Regions from separate parts of the Pseudomonas sp. DNDY-54 genome, predicted to be linked through region 4. Evidence: predicted binding sites of a transcription regulator. Region 4 holds the regulator's gene; each other region holds the start of a gene.
What was found. The regulator FliA, encoded in region 4, starts transcription of late flagellar genes. The targets are predictions, from matches to a motif close to CTAAAGTTTNNNNNNNNNNNGCCGNTAA.
Positions count from the first base shown of each region.

Region 1: the regulator FliA is predicted to act here: its motif matches at 2,310-2,337, upstream of flgM (flagellar biosynthesis anti-sigma factor FlgM).
Region 2: the regulator FliA is predicted to act here: its motif matches at 3,106-3,133, upstream of motA (flagellar motor stator protein MotA).
Region 3: the regulator FliA is predicted to act here: its motif matches at 2,334-2,361, upstream of K4O48_RS13995 (methyl-accepting chemotaxis protein).

Region 1 is NZ_CP082271.1:170,548-175,786, forward strand. Features, by position in the region: gene fliH (flagellar assembly protein FliH) at 1-90, shown strand, start outside; gene fliI (flagellar protein export ATPase FliI) at 92-1,423, shown strand; gene K4O48_RS00820 (flagellar export protein FliJ) at 1,420-1,845, shown strand; gene flgM (flagellar biosynthesis anti-sigma factor FlgM) at 2,371-2,646, shown strand; gene flgN (flagellar protein FlgN) at 2,643-3,083, shown strand; gene fliD (flagellar filament capping protein FliD) at 3,571-4,929, shown strand; gene fliS (flagellar export chaperone FliS) at 4,926-5,239, shown strand, end outside.
Region 2 is NZ_CP082271.1:3,751,038-3,756,276, reverse strand. Features, by position in the region: gene asd (archaetidylserine decarboxylase) at 1-510, opposite strand, end outside; gene K4O48_RS17500 (rhodanese-like domain-containing protein) at 522-1,337, opposite strand; gene K4O48_RS17495 (HDOD domain-containing protein) at 1,558-3,072, opposite strand; gene motA (flagellar motor stator protein MotA) at 3,234-4,085, shown strand; gene motB (flagellar motor protein MotB) at 4,094-5,098, shown strand; gene rsgA (small ribosomal subunit biogenesis GTPase RsgA) at 5,169-5,239, opposite strand, start outside.
Region 3 is NZ_CP082271.1:3,036,434-3,041,672, reverse strand. Features, by position in the region: gene K4O48_RS14010 (sulfite exporter TauE/SafE family protein) at 1-673, opposite strand, end outside; gene K4O48_RS14005 (CAP domain-containing protein) at 853-1,749, shown strand; gene K4O48_RS14000 (STAS/SEC14 domain-containing protein) at 1,757-2,128, opposite strand; gene K4O48_RS13995 (methyl-accepting chemotaxis protein) at 2,424-4,019, shown strand; gene K4O48_RS13990 (peptidylprolyl isomerase) at 4,122-4,403, opposite strand; gene K4O48_RS13985 (hypothetical protein) at 4,683-5,231, opposite strand.
Region 4 is NZ_CP082271.1:2,857,085-2,862,323, reverse strand. Features, by position in the region: gene flhA (flagellar biosynthesis protein FlhA) at 1-216, shown strand, start outside; gene flhF (flagellar biosynthesis protein FlhF) at 232-1,512, shown strand; gene fleN (flagellar synthesis regulator FleN) at 1,604-2,431, shown strand; gene fliA (RNA polymerase sigma factor FliA) at 2,450-3,175, shown strand; gene K4O48_RS13180 (chemotaxis response regulator CheY) at 3,291-3,665, shown strand; gene K4O48_RS13175 (protein phosphatase CheZ) at 3,689-4,483, shown strand; gene K4O48_RS13170 (chemotaxis protein CheA) at 4,496-5,239, shown strand, end outside.

The DNA of each region.
Region 1 (5,239 bases), 1.7 Mb from region 4:
ACCGCCGAGTCGGAAGCCGACATCGGCTGTCAGCAGCGCCTGGATTCATGCATGGACACGCTGGGCGAACACATCAGGGCGGAAGCCTGAGATGTCCCTGCGCGAGAGCTTCCGGCTCGACGAGGCGCTGCGCTCGCTGGACACCGTGCAGCTGGCGAAAGTCAGCGGCCGGCTGGTGCGCGTCTCCGGCATGCTGCTGGAAAGCCTCGGCTGCCAGCGCATGACCGGCCAGCGCTGCTTCGTCGAACAGGGCGATGGCAGCATGCTCGAAGCGCAGGTGGTGGGCTTCAATCGCGATATCACTTATCTGATGCCATTCAAGAAGCCGGTTGGGCTGACCTCCGGTTCGCGTGTTTTCCCCGCACCGGACGATGCCAAGCTGCATATCGATGAATCCTGGCTGGGCCGGGTGGTCAACGGCCTCGGTGAGCCGCTGGATGAAATGGGCAAGCTCAGCGGGCGCGATCCACTGCCCACCGAGCTGCCCTCCGTCAACCCGCTCAAACGCAAGCCGGTCAGCGAACCGCTGGACGTCGGCGTGCGCGCGATCAACGCCATGCTGACCCTCGGCAAGGGCCAACGCGTCGGGTTGTTCGCCGGCTCTGGTGTCGGCAAAAGCGTGCTGTTGGGGATGATTACCCGGCAGACCAAGGCTGACGTCGTGGTGGTCGGGCTGATCGGCGAACGTGGGCGCGAGGTGCAGGAGTTTCTGCTGCATTCGCTGGGTGAGGAAGGGCTGAAGAAGGCCGTGGTGGTGGTCGCGCCCGCCAACGAATCGCCGTTGATGCGCCTGAAGGCCACCGAGCTGTGTCACAGCATCGCCGCCTACTTTCGCGACCAGGGCAACGATGTATTGCTGCTGGTGGATTCGCTGACTCGCTACGCCATGGCCCAGCGCGAAATCGCCTTGGCCCTGGGCGAACCGCCGGCCACCAAAGGCTATCCGCCGTCGGTGTTCGGCATGTTGCCGGAACTGGTGGAAAGCGCCGGTAACGGCGCCAATGACAACGGCAGCCTCAGCGCGCTGTACACCGTACTAGCCGAAGGCGATGACCAGCAGGACCCGATCGTCGACTGCGCGCGGGCGATTCTGGATGGGCACATCGTCCTGTCGCGCCGCCTGGCCGATGCCGGGCACTACCCGGCCATCGACGTCTGCGCCTCGGTCAGCCGCTGCATGAGCCAGGTCGGCCAGCCGCCGCACCTCGGCGCGGCGCGTCAGCTCAAGGAGTTCTATAGCACCTACGAGAAGATCAAGGAGCTGATCCCGCTGGGCGGCTACAGCCCGGGCGCGGATCTCAAAACCGATCGTGCGGTGAAGCTGGCGCCCACCATCGAGCGATTTCTGCGCCAGGAAGTGGGCGAGGCCGCGGAGCTGGAAACCAGCCTTGCCATCCTGCAGAGCATCATTAAACAACCATGAAACAGCAGATCGAAACGCTCACGCGCCTGGCGAGCCTGCGCGGCAACCGGGTCAAGCAGATGCTCGGGCAGGTTCAGTATCAGCAGAACCTTTGCCAGCGCTATCGCAACAACATCACCGGCCTCAGCCGCCTGTGCGGTTTCTCTGTGCCGATGAGTACGCCGCTGCAGCGCGACAACCAGCAGCGCTACAAGGCGACGCTGTACAAGATGGTCGAACTGCAGCGCCGCGAACTGGCGGTGGCCGAGCAGGCGCTGGCGCGGATTCAGCAGGAGCTGTTGCAGGCCATGCGCAGCGAGAAGGTGGTCGAGCATGTGATCGACGCCAAGATGCTGCAGTGGCAGCAACTGCTGCTGGCGCAGGAGCAGAAAATTCAGGATGGTTTGGCGGCTCAGACCTGGTGGCGCAATCAGACTGCCTAACGAATGGGTGGTGGGTGTGGCGTTTACGTGTTCGCTCGGCCCCGGCCCCTCACCCCAACCCTCTCCCCGGAGGGGCGAGGGGGCGTGTACGGCGTGATAGCGGAGTGGGTGAGGGGCGTGGAGGCCAGACCGGAGTTGCTGCCCAAGGTAAGGCAGGCAAGATCTGGTCGAGGCCGCTCGCGCCTCGCTGGCGGGAGCTGCCAGAAGCACTGACCCGTTGGCGCAGTTTGCGGCGCCAGAATCCCTGCAAGCGATCGTCAACTTAGGTGTCACCACTGGACGCCGCCGTCGTGGGACAGTCGAAACAGGCAAGGCGTCGTGTTGATCACGCCGTCGATAACCCGCACGGCCAGCCCCCTCTCCCCGCTTGCGGGGAGAGGGTTGGGGTGAGGGGTGGTGGCCAAGCCAGCCGCCGATGTGAGGATCAATAAGGGTCCCGTCCGTCACCCCCGGCAAAAAAACATTTAAGGTTTCCGCCCGAGCGGTCGCTTGTTAGGCAGTAACCACCGAGTTGGAACGAAAATCATGGAAATCAGCCGGCACTTCAAGCCCGCCTCCGTCACACCTACCGAGCTTTCAACGGCCCGTCAGGTCGCCGCTCGCCCGGCTGCTCAGCCAGCCGCACGTCAAGCCGAGAGCCTGCCGTTGGAACAGATGCACGACGCCCTGCGCGCCATGCCCGAGGTCGATCTCGACCGCGTCGCCGCGATCAAGCAAGCCCTGCAGCGCGGTGAAATCTCAACCGACGTGGGCGAGCTGGCGAGCAGCATGCTCAGCTATCACCGCGGAAGCGATGCGTGAGCCAGCGCGAGAAACTGCTTGCCGTCGTCGATGACGATTTGCAGCAGGATTGCGGGGATTACCTCGCCCTGCGCGAGCTGATGCAGGCGCTTTACGGCCGCCTGCTGGAACGCGATGTGCCTGAGATCGACCGTATCAATCTGCAGATCACCGTTCGCGTCGAAGCCATTGCCGCGCGCGCCCAGCGCCGCAGCAAGGTCCTGGCTGCCTTCCGGCTGGAGCCGACGGGTGTCGGCATGCGCCGCCTGCTCTCCAGCTGTTCGGGCGGGCGCGGTGAGTCGCTGCAGCAGCACTGGCAGCAGGTCGGTGATCTCGCTGTGCAGTGTCAGCAATTCAACGAGCACAACGGCAAGCTGCTCGCCATGCACCACGACATCCTTCAGCAGCTGCTCGCCGGTGGGCAAGACGCCCGGCTCTATTCGCCTCAAGCGTACTGACGCTCAGTCCTTCGACGTTCCCTCTTCACCCTGAACAACGCACGTCGCGCTGGCCTTGTGATGCGGGGCAGCGTGTAGGGCCTCACGGGCGGAGCGGTGGATGTGAAAAGCGACATCCATCCTACGTGACGGGCTCCAAGCGTCAGCATTCCCAACGTCAATCCCGAATCTCGACCTGCCGCAGCCAGCATTGCCACATCGCGCCGCTTCGCGGACCCGACTTGCGCCGGCGCGGGCGCTACTTATTCAGTTGCTTGGAAAAGAATTAATCCTTTTCCTTCTCCGCTTTAACTCCCTCGCCTCTGACGTCGCCTTTACAGAGAGATGTTCCGCCCGTCGCGCAGGCGGAAACGGCGTTTCCCCGTTTCCTTGTCGCGTCGCGTAGCGGAAGCCTTTTTTCTGCATGCTGCTGGCTGAAGTGCCCGTAATACGGGGCTTTCAGAACTGGCATCCAACTTGCTGTACAAGAATCCAAGAGGGGATGGTCATGGCTATAAATTCCGATTACGTACAACAGATGTCGACGCAGTTGGCCACTTACGAAGTCCAGGGTTCGCTGGATCGGCTTAACCGTAACGAATCACGCTACAAGGCTCAGCGCGACGCGCTGAGTTCGCTGCGCACGTCGTTGACTACGTTCAAGTCGGCCATCACCAAGCTCAACAGCAGCACGACGAGCATGCTGACCAATAGCGCGACCTCCAGCCAGGAGGGTTACGCCACTGCCACCGTTGGCATGACGGCGCAGCCGGGCAGCTACGACTTCTTTACCGAGCAACTGGCCAGCGCCCATCAAGTCGCGCTAAATGGGCTCACCTCGGCCGACATCGGCGCCGGGAAGCTCACCATAGGCCAGGCTGGCGCTTCATTCGATATCGACCTGAGCACCATCGACAGCGACGGTGATGGTAGTAAGTCGCTGGAAGAACTGGCGGCGGCCATTAACAATCATGCAGCCAACACTGGTACGCAAGCGACCCTGGTGCGCAGCAACGGGGAGGTCTCGTTGGTGTTGTCCAGTGAAGCGACCGGCGCGTCCAATGCGATTACGCTGACTACCGCTGGCACCAGTGCCGGGTTGGACGCCTCCATTACCAGTAAGCTCGAACTGACCAAAGCTCAGGACGCCAAGGTTCGTCTCGGTGGCGAGACGGGCATGCTACTGACTAATTCCAGTAACACCTTCGATAACGTGATCGAGGGCGTCAGCGTGACGTTCACTAAGACCCACACAGCCGGCGAGCAGGCTTTGAACATGGTGATCGCCCAGGACAAAGCCGGCACCAAGGCCAAGGCGCAGACCTTTATCGATGCCTTCAATGCCTTGATGACCAGCTTCGACTCGCTGACCGCCAGCGGCGGCGAGAGCGCCAAGCGTGGCGCGCTGGCCGGTGATTCCAGCATTCGCTCCATCGAGAGCCGGCTGAACGGCCTGCTGCGCACCGACTTTGGCGGCAAGAGCCTGATCGAATTTGGCATCAGCGCTGACCGCACCGGCAAATTGACCATCGACGCGACGCGTTTTGAGGCCGCCGTGGCCAACGATCCGGAAGGTTTCGAGGCGCTGTTCACCGGCAAGGACAACCTGCTCGACAGCATCGACAAGACGGTCGCCAGCTACACCAGCAGCACCAACGGCATGCTGAAGAACCGCATGGACACGCTGGACATGAGCCTGCGCCGCATCGACGAACAGTTCGAAAACCTTCAGCAGCAGTACGACACCCATTACAGCCGCTACCTCCGGCAGTTCACCACCATGATGCAAACCATGCAGAGCATGGAGCAGACCAGCGGAATGTTCTCGATGCCAACCCCATCGCAAGCTAACGGATTGTTCTCATGAACAGCTATCACCCCAACGACAGTTATGACAGCTACCGCTCCGTAGACCTTGAGGCGCGTGCCGCCTCCGCGTCGCCTTATGAGCTGGTGCTGGTGCTGATGGACGGCCTGCTCGACGAGCTAGCCCGCGCACGGGGCCACATCGAGCACAAGCGCTATCAGCAGAAAGGCGCTTCGCTGGAAAAGTGCATGAACATCCTCAATGGCCTCAACGGCGCACTCGATGAAGAGGGCGGTGGCGAGGTCGTGCAGGGGCTGGCACGCCTTTACGAATACTGCATTTACCGCCTCTCCGACGTCAGCGTCTCGCT
Region 2 (5,239 bases), 890 kb from region 4:
CACGGTGTTCACCGAGAAGATACGGCCGGGTACGTAAATCATCTCGCGCAGGGTGCCGGTTAGTGGCATGTGTACGCGATGGTAGTCCTTGGGCGACAGGTACACGGTGGCGAAATCGCCGCCCATGAACGGCGCGGCGCGCTCATGGTCACCGCCTAGCAGTTCCATCACGCTGTAGCTGTGACCCTTGGCTTGAAAGATTCGACCCTGCTCGATCCGGCCGAGCTGACTGATGGCACCGTCACAGGGATTGAGAATGGCGCCAGGGGTTGGGTCCAGTGGGCGAGCGCCGTCTTTCAGTGCGCGAGTGAAAAACGCATTGAAATGTTCATAGGCGGTTGGGTCTTCGATCTGTGCTTCGCGCATGTCGACTTGAAAATGTCGAACAAACCACTTGATGAAGGTGTTTTTCACCCAAGGCAACCGGCACTCGGCGAGGCAGCCGGCGAGGCGTGAGATCAGGTGGTGCGGAAGCAGGTACTGACTGACTACGAACAAGCGATCTTTCATGGATGACCTTTTCATTGCTGGATTGGCGTATCGGGCAGGTTGCCCCATTCGCCCCAAGAACCGGGATATGCCTTGACGCGCGGATAGCCCAGGGCTTTAGCCAGCAGGTAGGTGAAGCCGGAGCGATGATGCGTCTGGCAATGAGTGATGATTTCCTTGTCGGCAGTGATGCCGAGCATCTCCAGTCGTTCGGCGATGTCTTCGCGAATGCGCAGGCCGCGCGTTGCGTCCATTGCCGCTGTCCACTCGAAGTTGATCGCCCCAGGGATGTGGCCGGCACGCGCGGCGAGGGCTTTCTCACCGCGGTATTCCTCAGGTGAGCGCGCGTCCCAAATGACCATGTCAGGTGCGCCGAGCCGGCTTTCAATGTACTCACGGGTCGCGCTGGGCGACTCGTCGTACTGCAGCGTGATCGGCCTGCCAGAGGGGGCAGGCGTGTCCTGCGACAGCGGCCGTGGTTCGGCCAGCCAGGCGTGCAAACCACCGTTAAGGTAGTGGTATCGGTGGTGGCCGATGACGTCCAGCAGCCAGATGAATCGGCCGGCCCAGCCGCCACCTTCATCATCATAGACAACGTAAACCGCGTCTGGGCGATGCCCCAGTGCACTAAACAGTGCTTCCAGTTGTGGCTTGCCAGGTAAAAGGCCCGGTGCGGGTGGCTGGCTCAGCTGGGTCTGCTTGGGGTCGACGAATCGTGCACCGGGCAGATGCCCCTCAGCGTAGCGAGCTGCGCTGGTCAGATCGACCAGAATCAGTTCAGGAGCGTCCAGGCGCAGGGCCAGATCGGCCGGTTCGATTACCAGGGGCAAGGTTGAAAAGGCGGACACGGCAAGCCTCGGTTGGTCTGAAGAGGCCAAGTCTAGCAGGCTGTTGAAAACGTAGGCGAGGCAGGTATGACAAGGTGCAACGGCGCTCTGGGGCACAGTCTAAGAATGAGCGTACGAGCTAGGACAACCGAAGAAGCGGAGCGGGGCGCGGACAGTTAGATGAGTGAGTAAGCCAGATAGCTGGCGATCAGACAGCCTACAGCGGCTAACTGGCGCGCATTCAGCGCCCTCGTTTGCTGAACGTCGCCAGTGCGCGCTCGATGCATTGCACTGTCTTGCTGAACACCTGCAGGCTCGTCTCGCTGAGCGCGGTGTTGTTCTGATCGGCCACCAGCAGCATGACCACCCGACCCTCGCTGCCGACGGAGCGCAGCAATAAATGTTCACTGGGGAACAGTGACTTTAAAGCACCCGGTAGGAGCGCTGAGAACTGCGCCAGATTGTTTGGTGTCAGTCTGAGCTGCACAGGCTTTTCGAGCAGCCGGCGCAACACCTGGCTCTGATCCGGGTCGATGGTCAGTCTGGCCGCGTCGCGCGGCAGTCCGCTGGTCTGCTGGCTAACGAGGCGCTGCTGCTTACGGTCGACGAGCATCAGCAAGACGCGTTGCATGCCCGCGCATGACAGGGCTTTGCATGCGCTCGCAGTGAGCTGCACGACGTTATCGTAAGGGCTCGGTTCGCTGAGCAGCTCACGGCAATGGGTGCGCCATTGCGCCAGCGCGTCGGTATCGGGGCGCTTCGCGGCCCGCTCGACCTGAAAGACACTCTCCCACGGCCACAGCAACCCTTGAGCGGGGTGCCAGAGGTCGGTTGGCCCGATCTCCCGTGCACTGGTCACGGCTTGCTGATGCACGAGGTGCTGAAGTTCGGTCAGCGGAATCTGAAGATAGAGTCCGGCGAGCCGCTGCCAACGCAGGCTGTGAATGCCGCCCCAGCTGTGGTGCGCTGACATCGCCAAACAATTGGCGAGCACGATGGTGTTGCTTGGTAGTGTGAGCCAGCGGCGGAGATCTGGATCGGCATCGAGCATCTGTTGCTGATGCAGCGGATGTTCGTTGTCACGGGCGATGTGCAGCGCCTTGATCAGCATGCGCCGGTTTTCACTGAGCAGCCGATAACCCTGGGAGACCCAGCCCGGCAAACCCCAGTGTTCAGCCGTTGCCACGCACAGCTCCAGCAGTGACACGCCAAGCAGCGATTGCTCGACCGGACGCGCCGGTTCACGCTTAACCAGTACCCGCTGTTCCCAGCTTTCAAGTAGTTCAGGGTGAGCTGCGACAAGCGCCCAGACGGGTGAGAGAAACAGCAGGCTGCTCCAGTGGATCTCTTGCCAGAGTCGCGCGAGGCGAGACGCGAACAAGCCGTTGGCCTGCTGACTGGCATGGCGGCTGATGAGCACCATCTGCCGCAGCGGGGCCGGAATATCTTGGGGCTGGGCGGCGGGAACCTTGGAGAACAGCGTTTCGGCACGCTTCAAGCCGATGCGACTGAGCGCAACTTCCAGGCTCTCGGCCGGTTTGTTGCGCGATGCGGCGTCGCGGTTGGCTTCGCGAATCACGTTAAGCGCCAGGACCGGGCTTTCCTGAATCAGATCGGCGATCTGACGCATCGACATGCTGCTATCACGCAGCGCCCGCTGGACGCGTGCATAGGGGTCGGCAAACGCTGGCAGGACTACGGCGTCCAGCGCCTCAATCCAGGCGGGAAGCGTGCGGGGGAGAGGTGTCGTGTTCATGGCGCCGCCGAACTAGCATTTCATCGGGATGGCCTTTAGTCTGGCGCAAAAGTACCGATAACCCGAACAATTCTTTCATACGCCCCGCCTGTAACTCAGTGAGCGTGCGACGTCGCGCGACTTCTCCAGGTGCTCTGTACTAGGTTTTAGACGTACCTCTTATGGCAAAAATTATCGGCATCCTTGTAGTCATCGGCAGCGTGCTCGGCGGTTTCGTGCTGTCCGGCGGCAAGATCGGCGCGCTTATCCACCCGTTCGAAGTCATGATCATCGGCGGCGCGGCACTCGGCGGGTTTCTGCAGGCCAACCCGGGCAGCACCATCAAGTTGGTCTTCAAGAAATCGTTGCAGATGTTCAGCACGCGGTTTACGCAGAAGTACTACCTGGAAGTACTGGGGCTGCTGTATGAAATCCTCAACAAGAGCCGACGCGAGGGCATGATGGCGATCGAGGCGGACCTGGAAGAACCCAGCGCCAGCCCGATATTCAGCAAATACCCAGGGATATTGAAAGACGAGCGAATGACCGCGTTCATTTGTGATTATTTGCGGATCATGTCGTCAGGCAACATGGCTCCCCACGAGTTGGAGGGGCTGTTCGATATGGAAATGGCCAGTATCAAAGAGGAGCTGGAGCATCCCTCGCATGCTGTAGCCCGCGTCGCTGATGGCCTGCCCGCGATGGGGATCGTGGCAGCGGTACTGGGTATCGTGATCACGATGTCGATTCTTGCCGACGCGGACAACGCAATGATCGGCGAGAAGGTCGCCACAGCATTGGTCGGCACCTTCCTTGGCATTCTGGCTTCATACGGCTTCTTCGGGCCGCTGGCGGCTGCGCTCGAGCATGACGCCAAGGAAGAGCTGAACCTTTACGAAGGAATCAAGGCGACCCTGGTGGCTTCTGCTTCCGGCATGCCACCGACCCTGGCGGTGGAATTTGGTCGCAAGGTGCTGCTGTCAGCGCATCGCCCGAGCTTCTCGGAGCTCGAACAAGCCATGCGTGGTAGCTAAGCGCAGTCATGGACAATAACCAACCCATCATCGTCAAGCGGGTCAAGAAGGTCGCTGCCGGCCACCATGGCGGTGCATGGAAAATTGCCTTTGCGGATTTCGCTGTGGCGATGATGGCGTTCTTCCTGGTGATGTGGCTGATGAGTTCGGCTACGCCCGAGCAGAAGCGGGCGATTTCCGGGTATTTTCAAGACCCCATCGGTTTTACCGAGAGCGCGAGCCCGCACGTCATCGATCTGGGTGGCACGCCGACTCCATCGCCCGACCGCACGCTTAACGAGGAGATCGATCCGGCCGTTCAGCAGAGCGAATCGAAGATTGACGCCGACCAGGCGGAAACCTTCGCTGAGCAGCTGGAGCGAGAGCGGCTGGAATTGTTATTGCAGGAGCTGCAAAACAAGGTCGATGAGAACCCGGATCTGACCCGTTTCAAAGATCAGATCCTGTTCGAGATCACCCAGGACGGCTTGCGCATCCAGATAATGGATGCGGCTAACCGGCCGATGTTCGCGTTGGGCAGTTCGCGGCTCCAGCCCTATTTCGAAGACATTCTGCTGGCCATGGCCGACACCATTCGCGCGGTGCCGAACAAGATCAGCGTCAGCGGTCACACCGATGCCAAGCCATACTCCGGTCGTGGCGATTATGGCAATTGGGAACTGTCGTCGGAACGCGCCAACGCGGCGCGGCGCACCCTGGTTGCTGGCGGCTATCCCGATGAACAGATTGCCCGTGTAGTGGGCTATGCCTCGTCCGCATTGTTCGACCGGGACGAACCCTTGAATCCGGTCAACCGACGCATCGATATCCTGGTCCTGACGAAAAAGGCCCAGCGTGATATCGAAGGGGCCCAGTCCGATGCGGCGAGCGCATCAACGCCTGCTGAGGCAGCACCTCAGGACGGTGCCTCAACGCCAGCGCTACCCGATCCGCTGCAGTCGCCGCAGCTGCGAGAGCGCCTGAACATCTTCGAGGATGGCGTGTTGAACTTTGACGAGCCCGGCGGCAACTGATCCGGACTCCTGCGACAGTTCAGCGCCAGGGCTGAACGAAGGGAGCTGCTCTGGCGAATTGCTAGAACCGCTAGTAGTCGGCTTCCGGCAAGCTGCTGATGATGTGGCGGTAACTGGCCATCCGCTGCGGCTGGATCTGCC
Region 3 (5,239 bases), 180 kb from region 4:
AGAACCAGGTGTGATCGATGCGCTTGTGTAGCCAAAGCCCGGCCCAGACGCCGAATGGCACGATGGGTGCGAGGGTCAGGCTCAGCATCAGGTTTTCGTGGCCGAACTGGCCGAGCGCAGCATAGGGAATCAGCTTGATCGCGTTGGTCATCAGAAAAAACAGGTTGATGGTCGCGACGTAGCGCAGCTTGTCCAGTTGCTGCGGGAGCAGGTGCATCATGATCGGCGGCCCGCCGGCGTGTGCGACGAAGCTGGTAAATCCCGCAATCGAGGAGAGGAGCGTGCCTCGGCCGCGCTGCAGTGGCCTGGGTTTGTCGTTGTTGGTCAGCAGCCCGAGCAGCACGAACCCCACGGCGATGGCGCCCATCATCAGGCCGATCATGCGTTCATCGAGCAGGCCGAACGTCAGTGAGCCGAGCGCAATGCCGATCAGCGCACCGGGCAGCATCACCTTCAGGTTGGCAATGTCCCACTTGCCGAAGTAGGCCTTCAGCCCCACCACGTCGGCCAGGCAGAGAATCGGCAACATCACGGCGGCAGCCTGTTTCGGCGAAATGGCCAGGGCCAGCAACGGCACGGCAATACCGCCCAATGCGCCACCAAAACCGCCTTTGGACAGCCCGGTCAAAAAGATGGCCGGAAGGGCGAATAGCAGGAAATCGGAGAGGGTCATGTAGGTGATCGGTCAATAGAAGCCGCTTGGTTAGGCATCATCCCATGCGGATGCGCGTTATGGCGCGTACAACAACGGTCGCGTTTGAAGCGCGTATCTCAGTCGCTGCTGCTATCGCCGTGGATCGCTTGCGGCCACTCGTGGTCAGGATGCTTAACCGCAGCCCGACAAGGTGATGCATGAAACTGCCCAACTTCGCTTCACTCGGCCACTCGACACCCGTGCTCGAGCGGTCGCATGCAATACCCACCGCGTGTCTGACGCTTGTGGCGCTGTTCAGCGCCCAGACACAGGCTCAGGAGTCCGATCTGGTGAGTCTGGTCAACGAGTTCCGTGGGTCTTCCCAGAGCTGTGGAGACGGCGAGGCTCAGGCTGTCGGACCGTTGGCCCCGAACGAGGCATTGGCGTTGCCACTGGCTACCAGTGGCACGCAGCTGCAGCAGGCGCTGCAGGATTCCGGGTACCGGCCGGCCAAGCTGCAAGCCATTTCGGTTTCGGGTCCGGCCGATGCGCAGAGCGCGATGCAGGCGCTCAAACAGCGTTATTGCGCACCGCTACGCAGTCAGGATTATGCCGAGATCGGCGTATCGCGTGACGGTACGACCTGGCAAGTGTTGCTCGCCAAACCGTTACTCGCCCCGGACCTTGGCGATTGGCAACAGGTTGGCAAGAACATCCTGCAGCGGGTCAACGAGGCGCGGGCCAAGTCGCGTCGCTGCGGTAGCCAGTCGTTTGACCCCGCACCGGCGCTTAGCTGGAACGCTGAACTCGGTGATACGGCGCTGGCCCACAGCCGCGACATGGCCAAGCAGAAGTACTTCGCGCATCAGGCGCCGGATGGCAGCCAGGTCAGCGACCGTGCCAGTCGCGCCGGCTATCGCTGGGAGCGGATCGGCGAGAACATCGCGGCGGGGCAGGGCTCGGCGGAGCAGGTTGTCGCCGGCTGGCTGGCCAGTCCCGGGCACTGCAGCAACATCATGAATGCGACGTTTACCGAAATGGGCGCGGCCTACGCCATTAACAAGGACAGCGCTGCGGTGAGCTATTGGACGCAGGTCTTCGGTAAGCCTCGTTGACACCCGATCAGATCTGTCCCTCAAGCCACTGATGCGCCTCGGTTGCCCGATCTTGGTCGTACGCCTTGATGGTCAGGCCAGGAATCAGCGCGCCTTCGAGCTCGCTGGTTTTCCTGACCCACTCCTTCGCCGAAACCACGGCGCAGCGGTCGAAGCGGCGGATGAAACGAAACATCTGCGGAAGCCGCGACAGCTCGACGCCTACCGCGCCGAGGGTGGGCATGTCGAAGTCGCCGACCCGAAAGAGCATCTGTCCATGGGTGATGCCTTCGGATTTTCTCATCAGCTCATCCAGCGCAAAGCGCATTTCGTTGCTGTCGAGCTTGCCGGAAAAATCCACGTCGATGCGTTTGTCACCAATCCGGGTTACGTGAAACATGAGGCGTTCCTCTCAGCTGAGTTCGTGTCATGAGAGCGGGCTGTCGTTACCAGACGATAGCCGTTGCCCCGCGTTTGGGCAGGCTAATCAGTCATCTTTACGAGGCTTTTGTTGATTGAGGTCAGTGTGTCTGGCACCTGTCCGTGAACCATTATTTGAATGGAAAGCGCTCTAGCGTGCGTGTTCCAGAAAGCTGATCGGCGGTATCAAGTTGTTCCAGATGCGGCCGAGAACCGGGCAAGTGCGACGCTGTCCAGGATGGCACCGCTTTCTTTCCCTGTAGTTGGATACCCCCATGACCAGCACTTTAGCGAACGTCATTCAGTCCGTTTTACGCGGGCTGGGTCTACGCACCATCAACCTGCAATTCTTCTTTTCCTACAGCCTGATTTTCCTCTGCGCAGCGCTGACGGCCGGCGTCCTGTTCATGTCCAGCAAGGACGCCAGCCAGATTGACATGGCCGGCGCGCAGCGCATGCTCAGCCAGAAGATGATGAAGGAGTCGTTGCTGGCTGCGCAGGGCATCGGTGGCCCGGCGGACGCCGAGAAGACAATCCAGCGGTTCGAGCTGTCGCATCGCTTGCTGATGAAGGGTGACCGCAGCCAGGGCGTCGCCCCGGTGGAACTGGCCAGCGCCCAGCCGCACCTGCAGCGCGTCGACCAGATCTGGCAGCGCTACCGTCCCGCCGTGCAGGCACTGGCCGCCGGTCAGAGCCCGGACCTGAAGGCTCTCGCGACGGATGCCAATGACATTCTCGCGGCCTCCAACGAAGTGGTTTCACTGATCTCTGCCGAGGCAAACCGCAGCGCTTCCCAGCAGCTCTGGGTGGCGATGGCGTCGACTTTCTGCATTCTGCTGCTGGTCGTTCTTGGCCGTATCGCAGGCATGAACTGGCTGATGCTGCAGATCGACGAGTTGCGCGGCCGCCTGGAAAAGGTCAGCCAGGGCGATTTTTCCGCGCCGCTGCAGGTGCGTCATGCGGACGATGAAATGGGCATGATCACACTGGCGTACAACCGCCTGCTGGGGCAGGTTGGCGAGATGATCAAGGGCATGCGCCTGGCCGCTGACGACGTTGATGGTCAGTGCGTTCGCATGGCCAACCTTGCGAGCGATAGCGCGCGTAATGTCGAAGGGCAGCAGGCCGAGATCGATCAGGTCGCGACGGCCATGAACGAAATGCTCGCGACCTCACAAGAGGTGGCGCGCAGCACTGTCGAAGCCGCCAGCGCCGCGGATATCGCGGAGCAGGAAACCAATACCGGCAGCGCGGTGATGAATGAATCGGTTGGCGCCATCCGCGTTCTGAGCGGCCATGTCGATGGGCTGTCCGATGTCATGCAGCAGCTGGTGCAGGACAGCCATGAAATCGGCAAAGTGCTCAACGTGATCAGTGGTATCGCCGAACAGACCAATCTGCTGGCGCTCAACGCGGCCATCGAGGCGGCGCGTGCGGGCGAGCAGGGGCGCGGTTTCGCGGTAGTTGCCGACGAGGTTCGCAGCCTGGCCAGCCGCACCCAGAGTTCGGCGAAGGAGGTCAGTGTGCTGGTCGAGCGGTTGCAGAGCCAGGCCACCCGCGCAGGTGAAGCTATGGTCGCTTCACGCCAGAGCAGCACGGTTACGCTCACCCAGATCGAGGCAGCTCAGCGTGCGCTGGGTCAGATCGTCGGCGCGGTGCAGACCATTCGCGGAATGACCAATCAGATCGCCACCGCGGCGGAGGAGCAGTCGCAGGTTGCCGAAGACATGAATCAATCGCTGACGCGCATCGCCCAGGTGGCTGATCAGGCCGCCAACGCAACGCAAGACACGGCGGTATCAGGCAATACCATCATGCAGAGCATGAAAGGGCTCAAGACATTGACTGGACGTTTCCGGCTCGAGGCGTGATCAGTAGAAAGCGGAGCGGGGAGGTGCGGTGTGAAAGCGCCGCTTCGCATGGGTTGCAGAAGAGCGGCGAGTCCCCGCACATGGCGTGCGGGGACGGCGGGATCAGTCCTGGCGGCTGGTCACTTCCAGCAGGTGATAACCGAACTGGGTCTTCACCGGGCCTTGCACTTCGTTTAACGGAGCGCTGAACACGACGGTGTCGAATTCCTTGACCATCTGGCCTGGGCCGAACGAACCCAGATCACCGCCCTGGCGGCTGGACGGGCAGGTGGAGTTGTCCTTGGCCACCTGAGCGAAGTCGGCGCCGCCTTCGATGGCAGCTTTCAGCTCGTTGCACTTTTCTTCAGTGGGAACCAGGATGTGGCGGGCAGTGGCTCGGGCCATGGGGGTGTCTCCTCTAGGAAAGTTGCGAGCCTACCGGATTTGTTCAGCGATTCAAGCATCGCGGGCGCTCATCCTCTTCGGACGGCGCTTGCATAGGATCGCGCGGCGTCGGTCATCATCCGCATCCCACCTGTAGCGTGAGAATGTCATCGGCTTAATGGGCCGACGCGCCTGGCGGCTGCAATGCTGCCTCGCTACGTGCAAATTACTCGGCGCGCTTAGCAGCGTTAAACCTGAGAAGTGGTACCCGCGGGGCGGGCCTTCCAGACGGATAGTCGTTCACTGCCCGGATTTAAGCCTTCGCAGCGCGCGTGCATAGTCGTGCCGCGCTGAGGTCAGTTCGTAGGCGTTAGCGGCCCATCGTGTCTTGCCGTATAGCGATTCGTACTCGATGTGAATCTGAACCTGATGCTCAGTCAGGAGCTTCAGGTTCTCGAGCAGGCAGAGCTCCATGCGGTCGTTCGCAATCGCCAACAGCATGATTTCCTGACCACTCTTGATGGCCGTTTTCGGCGGCAGCCACGCCTTGCTGAAGCACATGGGCTCTAACTCGACCGCCAGCAGCGCGTCTTCCCACACGTTGTGCGAAAGGTCGTGGCGCTTGCCATCCAGGCTGATGCTGGCGTGGTTGATGATGGCGGGGCCCGGACCGATGTTGGCCAGATAAAGCCCGTTGCGAGCGTCCGGCCCCTCCAGGTAGGGGGTGCCGATCAGATAGGGCGCAACCGAAAGACGATTGTGCTCAAGGGTCGTCCAGCCCAGCCAAAGAGAGGTGCCGAGTGCTAGAACGGAGAGGCCAATCGCGGTGATGGGTAACAGCTGCTTCATGGCGACGT
Region 4 (5,239 bases):
CCAGGAATGGCCGAAAAATTGCAAAGGTCTCTGGTAGAAGCGGCACAGCGTCAAGAAATGATGGGTAAGCCAGCGATTCTGCTGGTGGCAGGTCCGGTCCGCGCGATGCTGTCGCGCTTCGCCCGACTCGCCGTACCGAACATTCATGTGCTGGCCTATCAGGAAATACCGGATAACAAGCAAGTCACCATCGTTTCAACGGTGGGCCAGAATTAATCGAGGGTACAGGCCATGCAGGTCAAACGTTTCTTCGCAGCCGACATGCGGATCGCCATGAAAATGATCCGTGACGAACTGGGCGCCGATGCGGTGATCACGGGAAACCGTCGGGTCGCTGGCGGCGTCGAGCTGACCGCTGTGCTTGATTACCCGATGGAGCCAGCAGCCCCGAAGCAGCCGAATGCGGCGCTCGAAGCCGAGCTGCGCAAGACTCAGGCACGCATCGCCAGTGCTCACGCCGAGCTGCAAGCGCCGTCGCGCCATCCGGCCGGACAGGACCGTCAACTGCATGCCGAGAAACCTGCCGCGCCCGCACAGTCGAAGCCGGTTGCCGCTCCTGCCGCGTCGGATTCCCGAGCAATGGAGGCCATGCAATCGGAGCTCCAGGGGTTGCGCGAGCTGATCGAGGTGCAACTCGGATCGCTTGCCTGGGGACACGAGCAGAGCCGCCGTCCGCAGCAAGCCAGCCTCTGGCGTCGTCTGCAGCGCATCGGCCTGCCGGCAGACCTGTCTCGCGCCCTGCTTGAAAAAGTATCGGCCGTGACCGAGCCGCGCCAGGCGTGGCGTATGGTACTGGCGCACCTGGCGCAATCGATCAAGGTTACCAAGACCGAGCCGCTGGAAGAGGGTGGGATCATCGCGTTGGTTGGCCCTGCCGGTGCCGGCAAAACCACTACACTCGCCAAGCTCGCGGCCCGTTATGTGCTCAAGCACGGCCCTCAGAGCATCGCCCTGGCAAGCATGGACAACTATCGTATCGGCGCACAGGAGCAGCTGAATACACTGGGCCGCATCCTCAACGTGCCGGTCATCCAGATCGACCCAAGCCAGCCGCTGAGCAAAAGTCTCGCCCCTCTGGCCCGCAAGCGTCTGATTCTTATCGACACGGCTGGCCTGCCTGCCGGTGACCCGATGATGCGTGCGCAGCTCGAGGCGCTGGCCGATCGCGGTATCAAGTCGAAGAATTACCTGGTCTTGCCGGCGACCAGCCAGAGCCAGGTGCTCAAGGCGACCTGGCATCATTACCGCGGTTGCGGGCTGGCTGGCTGCATTCTGACTAAACTGGATGAGGCCGGGAGCCTGGGTGATGTGCTGGGTCTTACCATCAGCCAGCATCTGCCCATCGCCTACCTCGCCGACGGGCCGCGCATCCCTGAAGATCTGCATCTGCCGCGCAGCCATCAACTGGTGAGCCGAGCGGTGAGCTTGCAGACCCAGGAAGATCCCAGCGAGGAAACCATGGCTGATATGTTCTCGGGTCTGTACAACGCATCTTCACGGAGGGTCGGATGAACGCTTTGCTCCGTGACGCACACCAAGTAGACGCGTTCTGGCTGAACGCATCGATGGCCCTAGGGCTCCAGAAAGAGATAGGCGTTTGAACATGGGTATTCATCCCGTACAGGTTATTGCGGTGACTGGCGGCAAAGGTGGCGTCGGCAAGACCAACGTGTCGGTCAATCTGTCGCTGGCCCTGGCTGAGCTCGGTCGCCGGGTGGTGCTGCTTGATGCCGACCTTGGTTTGGCCAACGTGGACGTGCTGCTGGGGTTGACCACCAAGCGCACGCTGGCTGATGTCATCGCCGGGGAATGCGATTTGCGTGACGTGATGATTCAGGGACCGGGCGGTATTCGCGTCGTGCCCGCGGCATCCGGTACGCAGAGCATGGTGCAGCTCTCTTCGCTGCAGCATTCGGGGCTGATTCAGGCCTTCAGCGACATCGGCAACGACATCGATGTGCTGATCATCGACACGGCCGCCGGTATTGGCGACGGCGTAGTGAGCTTCGTGCGCGCGGCGCAGGAAGTCCTGCTGGTGGTGACTGACGAGCCCACCTCAATCACCGATGCTTACGCATTGATCAAGTTGCTCAACCGCGACTATGGCATCAGCCGTTTTCGGGTCCTGGCAAACATGGCACACGCGCCGCAGGAAGGCCGCAACCTGTTCGCCAAGCTGACCAAAGTCACCGAGCGATTTCTCGACGTGGCGTTGCAATATGTCGGCGCGATTCCTTACGACGAAGCGGTGCGCAAGGCGGTACAGAAGCAGCGCGCCGTGTACGAAGCCTATCCGCGAGCCAAGTGCTCATTGGCATTCAAGGCCATCGCGCAGAAGGTGGACAGCTGGCCGCTGCCCGCATCGCCACGTGGTCATTTGGAATTCTTTGTGGAGCGCCTCGTCAGGCCCGCCGCAGAGCCTCACGAATAACAAGCGGCTGGGTTCAGTATGTATTACAGCAAAGCTCACGCTAAAGACTCGCAATATCAGCTCATCGACCAATACGCGCCGTTAGTCAAACGCATCGCCTATCACCTCCTGGCGCGTTTGCCGGCGAGCGTGCAGGTCGATGATCTGATGCAGGCCGGGATGATCGGCTTGCTGGAAGCGTCAAAAAAATACGACGCAGGCAAGGGCGCCAGTTTCGAGACCTATGCCGGTATCCGCATCCGCGGCGCGATGCTTGACGAGGTGCGCAAGGGCGATTGGGCGCCGCGTTCGGTGCATCGCAATTCGCGGATGGTCAGTGAGGCGATTCGGGCAATTGAAGCCAGAACCGGTCGCGACGCTAAAGATCAGGACGTTGCGGCCGAACTTAAATTGAGTCTCGATGAGTACTACGGCATTCTGGGCGACACCTTGGGTAGCCGTTTGTTCAGTTTTGATGATCTGCTTCAGGAAGGTGAGCACGGCGAGTTCGAGGAAGATGCGGCAAGCACTCATCCGGAGCCGTTTCGCGATCTCGAAGATGAGCGATTCCAACAGGCGCTGGCCGAGGCCATTGGCAACTTGCCTGAGCGTGAAAAGCTGGTGCTTTCGCTGTATTACGACGAAGAGTTGAATTTGAAGGAAATAGGCCAGGTGCTAGGTGTGAGCGAATCGCGGGTGAGTCAGCTGCACAGTCAGTGCGCGGCACGTCTGCGGGCTCGCCTGGGTGAATGGCGCGCTCGTTAACGGCAGGTCGGCAATAAAGTATTAGACCGCTTACGCGCTTCATTCGTGAAGCCCGCAACAGACCGTGAGCAGGTTCTGAGATTCGTGATTTACGGAGGTGTACTTGGACAAGAACATGAAAATCCTCATCGTCGACGACTTTTCGACCATGAGACGGATCATCAAGAACCTTTTGCGTGATCTGGGATTTACCAACACCGCCGAAGCGGATGATGGCACCACTGCCTTGCCGATGTTGAAAAGCGGTAGCTTCGATTTCCTCGTTACAGACTGGAACATGCCTGGCATGAGCGGTATCGACTTGCTGCGCGCCGTGCGTGCCGACGAACGTCTGAAGCACCTGCCTGTGTTGATGGTGACCGCCGAAGCAAAGCGCGATCAGATCATCGAGGCCGCGCAGGCCGGGGTAAACGGTTACGTCGTCAAGCCATTCACGGCTCAAGTGCTCAAAGAGAAGATTGAAAAGATCTTCGAGCGCGTCAACGGCTGAAGCAGTAACGCCGCGAGGGCACTATGACGCAAGCAGACCAAAGCCTGGCAGAGTTCGAAGCAACTCTGAAGGCTCATGCACCCCAATTAATTGAAAGTCTGCAACAGGGCCGCTTCGACGAAGCCACGCAGATGTTCAACGAGCTCAATCAGGCGCGTAATCACGGGCTCTATCTCGAAGTTGGCAAGCTCACCCGCGAATTGCACAACGCCATCGTCAAGCTTGAAATGGATACCTGCGCGACAGGTGGTGATCCATCGCCAATTACCGATGCGACCGATCGCCTTTCCTACGTCGTGGAGATGACCGAAAAAGCGGCCAACCGCACCATGGATCTGGTGGAAGAATCAGCGCCGTTGGTGAACTACGTCAGCTACGAAGCGCAGAGCTTGACCGCCGATTGGCAGCGCTTCATGCGCCGCGAAATGAACGCTGAGCAGTTCCGTGAGTTGGTCAAGCGAATCGATCAGTTTCTTCAGCGCAGCATGAACGATGGCAGCCAGCTCTCTCAGAATCTAAGCGAGATCATGCTGGCTCAGGATTTTCAGGACCTGACCGGACAAGTCATCAAACGCGTCACGCGCCTGATCACCGAACTCGAAAGCAACCTGCTCAATCTTGTTCTGATGGCGGGGCAAGTTGATCGCGTCGCCGGCATTCAGCATGACCGCGACGCCATGCGCGCCGAGCAGGAAAAGAAAAAACAAGAAAAAGAGCCTTCCCATGGTGAAGGTCCGCAGATGCATGCCGATATACGTGAGGATGTCGTATCCGGGCAGGACGATGTCGATGATCTGCTTTCGAGCCTGGGCTTTTAGGGGAAGGTGAATATGAGCTTCGACGCCGATGAAGAAATCCTCCAGGACTTCCTGGTTGAGGCCGGCGAGATTCTCGAACTATTGTCAGAGCAACTGGTGGAGCTGGAAAGCAGCCCCGACGACGCCGCGTTGCTCAATGCGATTTTTCGCGGTTTCCACACGGTAAAAGGCGGTGCCGGTTTCCTCCAGCTGCATGAGCTGGTCGAGTGCTGCCACATCGCGGAAAACGTCTTCGACATCCTGCGTAAGGGTGAGCGTCGCGTCGATTCGGAATTGATGGACGTCGTGCTCCAGGCACTGGACTCCGTCAACGAAATGTTTACGCAGGTGCGAGAGCGCACCGCCGTAACCCCTGCGACCCCTGAGCTGCTGGCCGCGCTGACGCGTTTGGCCGAGCCGGCCGGCGCGCATGAGTTGCCGGTCGAGGCAGCACCAGAGCCGGAGCCTGAGATCACGACTGCCGACAACGAGTTCGAGCAATTCCTTGGCGCGTTGGAGCAGCCGGCTGAATCCGCACCTGCCCAGGCCGGTGACGAAATCACCGACGAAGAATTCGAGTCGTTGCTTGATCAGCTTCATGGCAAAGGGGCTTTCGCTGCCGAGCCCGTAGTCACACCGATCCCCGACGCAGCTAAGGCGCCGGTGAGTGACGAGATTACCGACGACGAATTCGAGGCGCTGCTCGATCAGTTGCATGGCAAAGGCCAGTTTGCTGAGCCGGCGGCGGCTGCGCCTGCCGAAAGCGCTAAGGCTGAT